Regions from separate parts of the Streptococcus sp. SR4 genome, predicted to be linked through region 2. Evidence: predicted binding sites of a transcription regulator. Region 2 holds the regulator's gene; each other region holds the start of a gene.
What was found. The regulator Rex, encoded in region 2, represses fermentation and respiration genes when NADH is low (regulators of the CRP and FNR family bind a similar motif). The targets are predictions, from matches to a motif close to TTGTGAANTANTTCACAA.
Positions count from the first base shown of each region.

Region 1: pflB (formate C-acetyltransferase) is a predicted target of Rex. The motif match lies at 1,453-1,470, and genes of this name have one in related genera.
Region 3: HMPREF1519_RS04830 ((S)-acetoin forming diacetyl reductase) is a predicted target of Rex. The motif match lies at 1,593-1,610, and genes of this name have one in related genera.

Region 1 covers NZ_AZYW01000068.1:244,301-247,581, forward strand. The annotation lists gene HMPREF1519_RS08935 (hypothetical protein) at 1-210, opposite strand, end outside; gene dinB (DNA polymerase IV) at 311-1,420, opposite strand; gene pflB (formate C-acetyltransferase) at 1,688-3,281, shown strand, end outside.
Region 2 covers NZ_AZYW01000068.1:57,940-61,220, forward strand. The annotation lists gene HMPREF1519_RS07985 (cysteine desulfurase family protein) at 1-661, shown strand, start outside; gene HMPREF1519_RS07990 (DUF1831 domain-containing protein) at 663-1,010, shown strand; gene HMPREF1519_RS07995 (redox-sensing transcriptional repressor Rex) at 1,152-1,811, shown strand; gene HMPREF1519_RS08000 (gamma-glutamyl-gamma-aminobutyrate hydrolase family protein) at 1,804-2,499, shown strand; gene radC (RadC family protein) at 2,556-3,242, opposite strand.
Region 3 covers NZ_AZYW01000046.1:19,374-22,654, forward strand. The annotation lists gene lepA (translation elongation factor 4) at 1-295, opposite strand, end outside; gene HMPREF1519_RS10585 (hypothetical protein) at 416-580, opposite strand; gene HMPREF1519_RS04830 ((S)-acetoin forming diacetyl reductase) at 682-1,446, opposite strand; gene HMPREF1519_RS04835 (rhodanese-like domain-containing protein) at 1,658-1,951, opposite strand; gene ndk (nucleoside-diphosphate kinase) at 1,953-2,366, opposite strand; gene HMPREF1519_RS04845 (cobalamin-independent methionine synthase II family protein) at 2,534-3,281, shown strand, end outside.

The DNA.
Region 1 (3,281 bases), 190 kb from region 2:
CCAGGTTTCGTAATTTTCACCGTATAGTTTTGAAAAACCGTTACTAGATTTTCCAAGCATAGTATCAATTAAGACTGTCGCATCAGCCTTGGCACGTTCTGTCGGAGTTGGTGTCGCTTTTTTCTTCTCAGCTGGCTTATTGGAAGCACAAGCTACGAGAAGCAAGCAAGCTGCCAGAATCAGTCCTAAATAGGTAAGAACTTTTTTCATTAAGATTATTCCCTCATTTCTTTTAGTTACTATTTAAGATAGCATAGGTCTGATGATTCTTCAAGGTCACTTTCCAAAAGAAAAAATCAAAACTCTACTATTATAATGACTCTAAATCATCTAGGTCCAATTGCCTGCCTTCTTGATCTTCCAGACCCGTCAGCGTCACACCGAGCAGGCGAACACCGCTGCTATTTTCCTCCAATTGATCAAAAATGGTATGGGCAATTCTTTCGATGGTGTCGAAATCCTGAGTCGATTTGTCCAAGGTCATACGCTTGGTTAAGGTCGAGAAATCCGAATAACGGACCTTGATGACAATAATTCGACCAACTTTTTTATTTTTCTGAGCACTTTCAGCTACCCGCCTAGCATTCTTAGTCAACTCAGCCTTGATGTCATCTTCATTATAAAGAAGCTTGCCGTAGGTTCGCTCACTTCCGATAGATTTACGGACGCGATTGGGCCTGACAGGACTATTGGAAATCCCTCTGGCCTTTCGAAAGAGATCAAATCCAAAACGTCCAAAACGATCAATCAGCGTCATCTCAGGAATCTTCAGAAGATCGGCACCGGTGTATATTTCCATATCATGAAGACGTTCAACTGACTTTTTACCTACCCCATGAAACTTTTCAATAGGGAGCTTTTCCAAAAATTCCTGAGCCTCCTCTGGAAGCACCACCGTCAAACCAGCAGGCTTTTGAAAATCAGAAGCTAGTTTGGCGATAAATTTATTGTAGGAAACGCCTGCTGAACAAGTCAGATGAAGTTCCTGCCAGATATCATACTGGATAAGTTTAGCTACCTTAACCGCCGATTTGATACCAAGTTTATTTATCGTCACATCAAGATAGGCTTCGTCGATAGACATAGGCTCTACCAAGTCGGTATAGCGTTTAAAAATCTCACGAATCTGCATCCCTACCTCTCGGTAATGACTATAATTTCCTGAGATAAAGACAGCATTAGGACAACGTTCATAGGCTTCCTTAGAAGACATGGCTGAATGGACACCATATTTTCTAGCCTCGTAATTACAGGTTGATACCACACCACGTCCCCCTGTTTTTCTAGGGTCGTGACCGATAATAACCGGTTTGTCCTTAAGACTGGGGTCATCCCTCATCTCGACCTGAGCAAAAAAGGCGTCCATGTCAATATGGATGATTTTCCGACTGGTATCATTTATTAGAGGAAACTCTAACATGGCTCCCTGCCTCCTTTCTCAGATTTATCTCATTGTAAAGCTTTTCACATAAAACTTTGGGACTACAAAGCATTCTCCCCTTATGATACCAAAATCTACCAAAAAACAGAAATTTATAATACAGATTTGTCGTTTTCAAAACTGTATTATAAAAGAATGTCTCTAAAAACACAGTTTTAAAGTTGTGTAAGCGGTTACTGTGTGATAGAATACTTCTAGAGAATGTAACAGATAATTTTGTTACTAGAATTATAGGAGATTCAAACTATGGCAACGGTTAAAACCAACACAGATGTTTTTGAAAAAGCGTGGGAAGGCTTTAAAGGAACTGACTGGAAAGAAAAAGCTAGCGTTTCACGTTTCGTTCAAGCAAACTACACACCTTATGATGGTGACGAAAGCTTCCTTGCAGGACCAACTGAACGCTCTCTAAAAATTAAAAAAATCGTAGATGAAACTAAAGCAGGCTATGAAGCTGAAGGACGCTTCCCAATGGATACTCGTCCAACTTCAATCGCTGACATTGACGCAGGATACATTTCAAAAGAAGATGAACTTATCTATGGTATCCAAAATGATGAGCTCTTTAAATTGAACTTCATGCCTAAAGGTGGTATCCGTATGGCGGAAACTGCTTTGAAAGAACACGGTTATGAACCAGACCCAGCTGTACACGAAATTTTCACAAAATACGTGACTACAGTTAACGATGGTATCTTCCGTGCTTACACTTCAAACATCCGTCGTGCACGTCACGCTCACACAGTTACTGGTCTTCCAGATGCTTACTCACGTGGACGTATCATCGGGGTTTACGCTCGTCTTGCCCTCTACGGTGCTGACTACTTGATGCAAGAAAAAGTTAACGACTGGAATGCTATCAAAGAAATCGACGAAGAAACTATCCGTCTTCGTGAAGAAGTTAACCTTCAATACCAAGCACTTCAAGACGTTGTTCGCCTTGGTGACCTTTACGGTGTAGATGTTCGTCGCCCAGCCTTCGATACTAAAGAAGCTATCCAATGGACAAACATCGCCTTCATGGCAGTATGTCGTGTGATCAACGGTGCCGCTACATCTCTTGGACGTGTGCCAATCGTTCTTGATATCTATGCAGAACGTGACCTTGCTCGTGGTACTTACACTGAATCAGAAATCCAAGAATTCGTTGATGATTTCGTTATGAAACTTCGTACAGTTAAGTTTGCTCGTACAAAAGCTTACGACCAATTGTACTCAGGTGACCCAACATTCATCACAACTTCTATGGCTGGTATGGGTGCTGACGGACGTCACCGTGTTACTAAGATGGACTACCGTTTCTTGAACACTCTTGACAATATCGGTAACTCTCCAGAACCAAACTTGACAGTTCTTTGGACTGACAAATTGCCTTACTCATTCCGTCGCTACTGTATGCACATGAGCCACAAACACTCTTCTATCCAATACGAAGGTGTAACTACTATGGCTAAAGACGGATACGGTGAAATGAGCTGTATCTCATGTTGTGTATCACCACTTGACCCAGAAAACGAAGAACAACGTCACAACATCCAATACTTCGGTGCTCGTGTTAACGTACTTAAAGCCCTTCTTACTGGTTTGAACGGTGGTTACGACGATGTTCATAAAGACTACAAAGTATTTGATATCGATCCAATCCGTGATGAAGTTCTTGACTTTGACACTGTTAAAGCTAACTTCGAAAAATCTCTTGACTGGTTGACTGACACTTACGTAGATGCCCTTAACATCATCCACTACATGACTGATAAGTACAACTATGAAGCTGTTCAAATGGCCTTCTTGCCAACTAAACAACGTGCTAACATGGGATTCGGTATCTGTGGTTTCGCAA
Region 2 (3,281 bases):
TGGCCAATTACTTCCTATTAAGGAAATTGGAGACTTGCTTGCCAATCACCAAGCTGCCTTCCACGTCGATGCCGTTCAGGTAGCAGGAAAGCTTCCTATTCACCCAGAGGAACTTGGAGCCGATTTTCTCTCTATTAGTGCCCATAAATTCCACGGACCTAAAGGTGTCGGCTTGCTCTATCATAACGATTTGCATTTTGACAACCTACTCCACGGTGGTGAGCAAGAAGAAAAACGCCGTGCCAGTACTGAAAATCTGGTCGGTATTGCCGGTATGACCGCAGCTTACAAACAAGCTAGCGAGAATTACCAAGACAATTACCAGCATGTTGAAACGATTCGTCAGGCCTTTCTAGATTCCCTTACCATTCCTTATGAAATCAATGGTGGAAGACCTAGCCTACCTCACGTCATCAACATCAGTTTTCCTGGTAAGGAAAATGGGCCTCTCTTAACCTTGTTAGACCTAGCAGGCTTTGCTGTCTCAACGGGTTCTGCTTGTACTGCTGGAACTGTTGACCCTAGCCACGTCATCCAGGCCCTCTATGGCAAGGATTCTGACAAGCTAAAAACAGCCATTCGCATTAGTTTATCAGAGGAAAATACCGCTGAAGAACTCCAGGCCCTAGCAGAAAAACTTAATCAAATCATAGGAGACTAACATGGCATTTGAAAAAAGCATTCATTTGACTGACTGTAAATACCGTTACACCATCAGTCCTAATGTCAAAAAATTCACCCTACGTGATACGACTTTTGTGCAAAATAAAATCGGAAACTACGAGTTGCACCGCCTTCTCGAAAAAGTGCCTAACTCAGGCGAAGGTTTCCCACTCAAAATCACTATTAACAAAGACTTGACTGGTTTCAAATTGTCGATTACAGACAAATCTGGCCTTCGTAACGTTAATATCTTTAAAAATGAAGATCATCACATCTTGCAAGAGAAATTCTATTTCTTGATGCAGAGTTTGGTTGATCGTAACGTTTTCGAGCAAGAAGAAGTCTAAATTTTTTCTTACTACATAGAAATAGCCTATCCATGTGATAGGTTTTTTATATCGCCTCATCTACACTATTTTGTTGCAATCTTCACAAACTTTTCTTAAAATATAAGAGAATCATACTAATTAAAGAAAGGAAAGCGATCAATGACATTTGAGAAAAACATCCCAAACGCCACTGCCAAACGTCTCTCTCTCTACTATCGTATTTTCAAACGATTCCATCGTGAAAATATCGACAAAGCAAGCTCTAAACAAATTGCTGAAGCGATTGGGATTGACCCTGCTACTGTTCGTCGGGACTTCTCCTACTTTGGCGAACTAGGTCGTCGTGGTTTTGGTTATGACGTGAACAAGCTAATGACATTTTTCGCTGAACTCCTTAATGACAATGCGACAACAAAGGTACTCCTCGTAGGTGTTGGTAATGTCGGGCGTGCCCTCCTCCACTACCGTTTTCAAGAGCGTAACCGCATGCAGCTAGTCATGGCTTTTGATACAGACGATAACGAACTGGTTGGAACTCAAACCGAAGACAAGATTCCTATCTATGGGATTTCCCAGATTAAGGACAAGATTGCCCAAGAAGATATCAAAACAGCCATCCTTACAGTGCCATCAGTTAAGGCCCAGGAGGTGGCTGATCTTTTGGTTGAGGCTGGAATTGAAGGCATTCTCTGCTTCTCTCCGGTCAACCTCAATCTTCCACGCCATGTGGTGGTCCAATATGTAGACTTGACTAGCGAACTACAAACCCTACTCTATTTCATGAAAGAAGAAGAAAAATCAAGGAGAAACAATGACTAAACCAATTATCGGAATCACTGCCAATGTAAGGCCTAATCCAGCCCATGAAGACATCAACTGGTCCTATGCCCCATCTGGCTTTGTAGAAGGAGTTCAAAGAGCCGGTGGCCTAGCAATCCTACTACCAGTATCCGATCCTTCGGAAGCCAAGACCTACATCTCCATGATTGACAAACTCATCCTGATCGGTGGACAAAACGTTGACCCTAAATTCTACAACGAAGAGAACCATGCCAGTGAAGATGACTTCTTCCTCGAACGGGATATCTTTGAAATGGCACTCATCGAGGAAGCTACTAAGCAAAAGAAACCCATCTTTTCAATCTGTCGTGGAACCCAACTCATGAACGTCGCACTTGGTGGTAGCCTCCATCAAGATATTGAGAATCACTGGCAGGACAAGCCTTCTGATTACCTCTACCATGAGATGATTGTTGATGAGAACAGCAAGTTGGCAGAAATCTACGGACGCGAAACGTCTATCAACTCCTTCCACCATCAAAGTATCAAACACTTGGCCTCTGACCTTCGTGTCATTGCGCGTGATCCTGAGGACAACACAGTCGAAGCTGTTGAGTCAAATAGTCCAGACCTTCGCTTTCTTGGTGTACAGTGGCACCCAGAGCTTCTCCTAGACAAACGTGAAGAAGACCTCAAACTCTTTGAATACGTCGTTAACGAACTTTAAAAGCAACTGAGACTGCACTCAGTTGCTTTTTCTTGTCTTTATCCCATCGGCTCAATCTAAAGCTCAAAATCCTCCCTCTCCTCACGAAAGGAATAATAGGTTGATTTTCCAACAATCAGATGATCAAGCAGACAAATCCCTAAGTCATCACAGGACCGCTTAATCTTTTGAGTAAAATCAATATCATTACGACTAGGATAGGCTTCCCCCGAAGGATGATTGTGAACCACAATCAAAGACGTTGCCATCAGATGACAGGCATAATGTAAAATCTCACGTGGCTCAGCAATCGAACGACGGACCCCACCAATAAAGACCGTCTTTTGCTGAATAATACGGTTCTGCGTATCCAAATAGATAGCCACCAGATGCTCCTGAGGCTTGTCGCCAATATCCAACATCATACGACGCGCCACCTGCTGGCTAGACATAATCTGCTCAGACCGAGCCAACTCAGCCTTCTCAATCCGCTTAGCCAACTCCACCATAGCCTTGAGCTCAATAGACTTCACACGCCCAATACCAGGAATCTCCTGAAGCTCATTCAAGGACAAACGAGACAAATCCGCCAAACTCGTCATCCCTTTCAAAATACGATTGGCCATAGATAGGACCGACTCAGACCTAGTCCCTGTCCGCAGCACTATCGCCAACAACTCCTGGTCCGACAAAACCTCTGCTCCCTTCTGTAAGAGTCGCTCACGAGGCAAAAGCCCCGACTCCTCAGATACAATACTATACATAAGAAAAAACCTCCTACTTACCTATTCGTAAGTGGGAGG
Region 3 (3,281 bases), on a different contig from region 2:
ACACCTCATAAGTAAAGTCCACGTGTCCCGGTGTGTCGATAAGGTGGAAAATATAAGTCTCACCATCTTTAGCTGTGTAGTTAAGCTCAATGGCATTTAGTTTGATAGTGATACCACGTTCACGCTCAAGATCCATACTATCAAGGAGCTGCGCCTGCATCTCACGACTTGACACAGTCTCAGTTTTTTCCAAGATACGGTCAGCAAGCGTTGATTTACCATGGTCAATATGAGCAATAATAGAGAAGTTACGAATCTTCTCCTGTCGTTGTTTTAATTCTTCAATATTTGGCATTTTTATCTTTCCTAGTTCTTACTTGTGATTATAAAAAAACTAATCGTTACCTTCTATTATACAAAAAAGACAGGCTTTTGCCTATCTCTAATATCTGCTTTCTGACTGCATTAGTCCTTCTTATTTCTTAAAAGTATCGTTGTAGTGCTTATTAATAATTGCTGAGCGCTTGTTTTCTGTTGAACTACTTGAAAATGGCCCCAACCCACAGGCAAGTACAACAACCCCTAATAGAATAAGACAGAAAAATGGGTGTTCAACAATATACTGCAAAATGTCTGACATCGGGATACTCCTTTTAAAGCATAATTAATTACCATTATATTATCAGAAATATTATGTTATATCAAGCAAAAAAAGAGAGCTTCTCGCTCTCCCTTTCAATCTTAATGGAATTGCATACCACCATCAACGATGATTGTTTGACCTGTGATGTAGTTTGAGTCAGGTCCAGCAAGGAAGCTAACTGCTGCTGCTACGTCTTCAGGTTCAGACAAACGTTTGAGGGTAATATCTTTAGCAAAAGTTTGCATACCCCATTCATCATCTTTACCAGCATTTTTACCAACTTCGTGGGCAATGTCAAACATCATTGGAGTCTTAACGATACCTGGTGCATAAGCATTGACAGTGATGCCTGAATCAGCCAAATCACGCGCCAAAGTTTGAGTGATACCACGCACAGCAAATTTAGTACCACCGTATACAGTCAAGTTAGGGTTACCAACGACACCAGCCTGAGATGTTGCATTGATGATTTTACCACCATGGCCGAGTGCTTTAAATTGTGCTTGTGCAGCTTGAGCACCCCAGATAACACCACCGACATTGATGTTAAATGTACGTTGGAACTGTTCTTCAGTAATTGTATCAAGAGGTGTTGTTGGAGCCACACCGGCATTATTAACAACAACATTCAAATCGCCAAAGTGATCAACAACTTTTTGGAAAGCAGCTGCTACTTCAGCTTGTTTAGATACATCAGCTACAACTGCAAATGCTTTGTCTGCTGACAATTCAGCAACAGCTTTTTCTGCAGTTTCAGCGTTGTAGTCCAATACTCCGACTTTAAAACCATCTTCAACCAAACGTTTTGCAATCGCAAAACCAATACCTTGACCTGCACCTGTAACAATAGCAACTTTTGACATACGAAATCCTCCTCTACCAATTGAGTAACGGACCCAATAATAGTTCTTATCTCAATTGGAATACGCTAAGTTAGTCAAGTTCTGGCAAAGTCATTTTCATAGGCTTTGTCTTAACTCAAATAAAATTCTACCCCTTTATGAAAACGTTGTCAAGTAATTATCAAACTTTTCTGAAAACAAATAAGACCACCCTTGGGTGACCTTATTCCTATTATTCCTCAAATTCAAAACCTAGTGCTTCCATATCGTCCAAGCCGCCCAAGTTAGTCACCTTAGTATAGCCTCGCTCTTTAAGAACTGATGCAGCAAATTCAGCACGAGGTCCCATTTTACAATAAAGATAAATGGAATCGTCTTTTTTAGCTGGAATGTCAGCGGTGAAAACCTGCGTGTGAGGAATTAATAAGGCATCCTTAACATGACCTTCTCCATACTCTTCTGGAGTTCTGACATCAATCAATAGTCCACCCTTAGCTAAATCTGATTGAATCTGTACTATATCCATCCTACTCACCAAACCAAATCTTAATTTCTCGAGCCGCAGATTCTTCTGAATCAGAGCCATGAACGATATTTGGAATCATGTCACCATCTGGTGCGGTTGCAAAGTCTCCACGAATCGTTCCAGGAACAGCATCCCCAGGATTAGTTGCTCCCATCATATCACGCCATGACTTGATAACACCTGGACCAGAAATAATACCAATAACGGATGGACCACTCATCATAAATTCTGCAATGCTAGGAAAAAAAGGTTTATCAACCAATTGAGCATAATGTTCTTTAAGACGTTCTTCGTCAAGTGTCAGCATTTCCATTCGTTCAATAATGAAACCACGACGTTCAATACGATCAATCACTTGTCCCATCAAGTGTCGTTTTACAGCATCTGGTTTAATAATAAAAAATGTTTTTTGCATGTTCCCAACCTTCATTGTTTTCTTTTCATTTTACCATAGGAAGTATCATTTTGCAGACCAAAACTTTATATAGTCTTAAACTATACCCACAGGAAGAAAATAACTATTTTCAATTGAAATAAATAAAAAGTATTATAGACATAAAATCTTATTTTGAGGTGAATCTTATGACAAAATCTAAATTTCAATTAGTTGGTTCTCTCCTTCGTCCTGCAGATCTCCGTAAATACAAGGACGAAATCGAGCACCGTGACGATATCCAGTATCCTTTCTACGATGCCCTTCCTGGTTATCAAGAAACTGAAACTGCAGATATTAAGCAAATTGTAGCTGACCAAAAGGCTAATGGTATTGACATCCTTACCGATGGTGAGTTCGGGCGTTCTATGTGGCACTTGGACTTTGTCTGGGGTCTCAAAGGGATCGAACGTTACATTGCTGAGCATGGTTATACATTTAAAGACCACGATGGCGGACAATATGAGACTCGTAAGGATATTGGGATTCGTATCACTGAACCTCTCTCAGGTAAAAACCACCATTACCTAGATATCTATAAATTGGTTAAGGCTGAAGCTGGTGATGAAGATACCAAACAAACTATCTGGGGACCTGCTCATGCCTACACTGAACTTGCTATCTTTGACCGTTTGGCTGGTCCAGGACAAGTCTATGAAACAAATGAAGACCTTAAAAAAGGTTTGATTAATGCCTATAAAGAATTCTTGGAAGAATACAAGACAGTTGGTGGAAAAATCGTTCAATTTGACGACTGTCTCTGGGAACTCTTTGACCCATCAAACCCTGCAAGTTTCTTTGCGGAAGGTAATTCTGATTTGGCAGAATTGGCTGATGAGTTTGTATCAATCAATAATGAAGTTGTAGATTATGCTCATGAACTTGGTTTAACGGTTT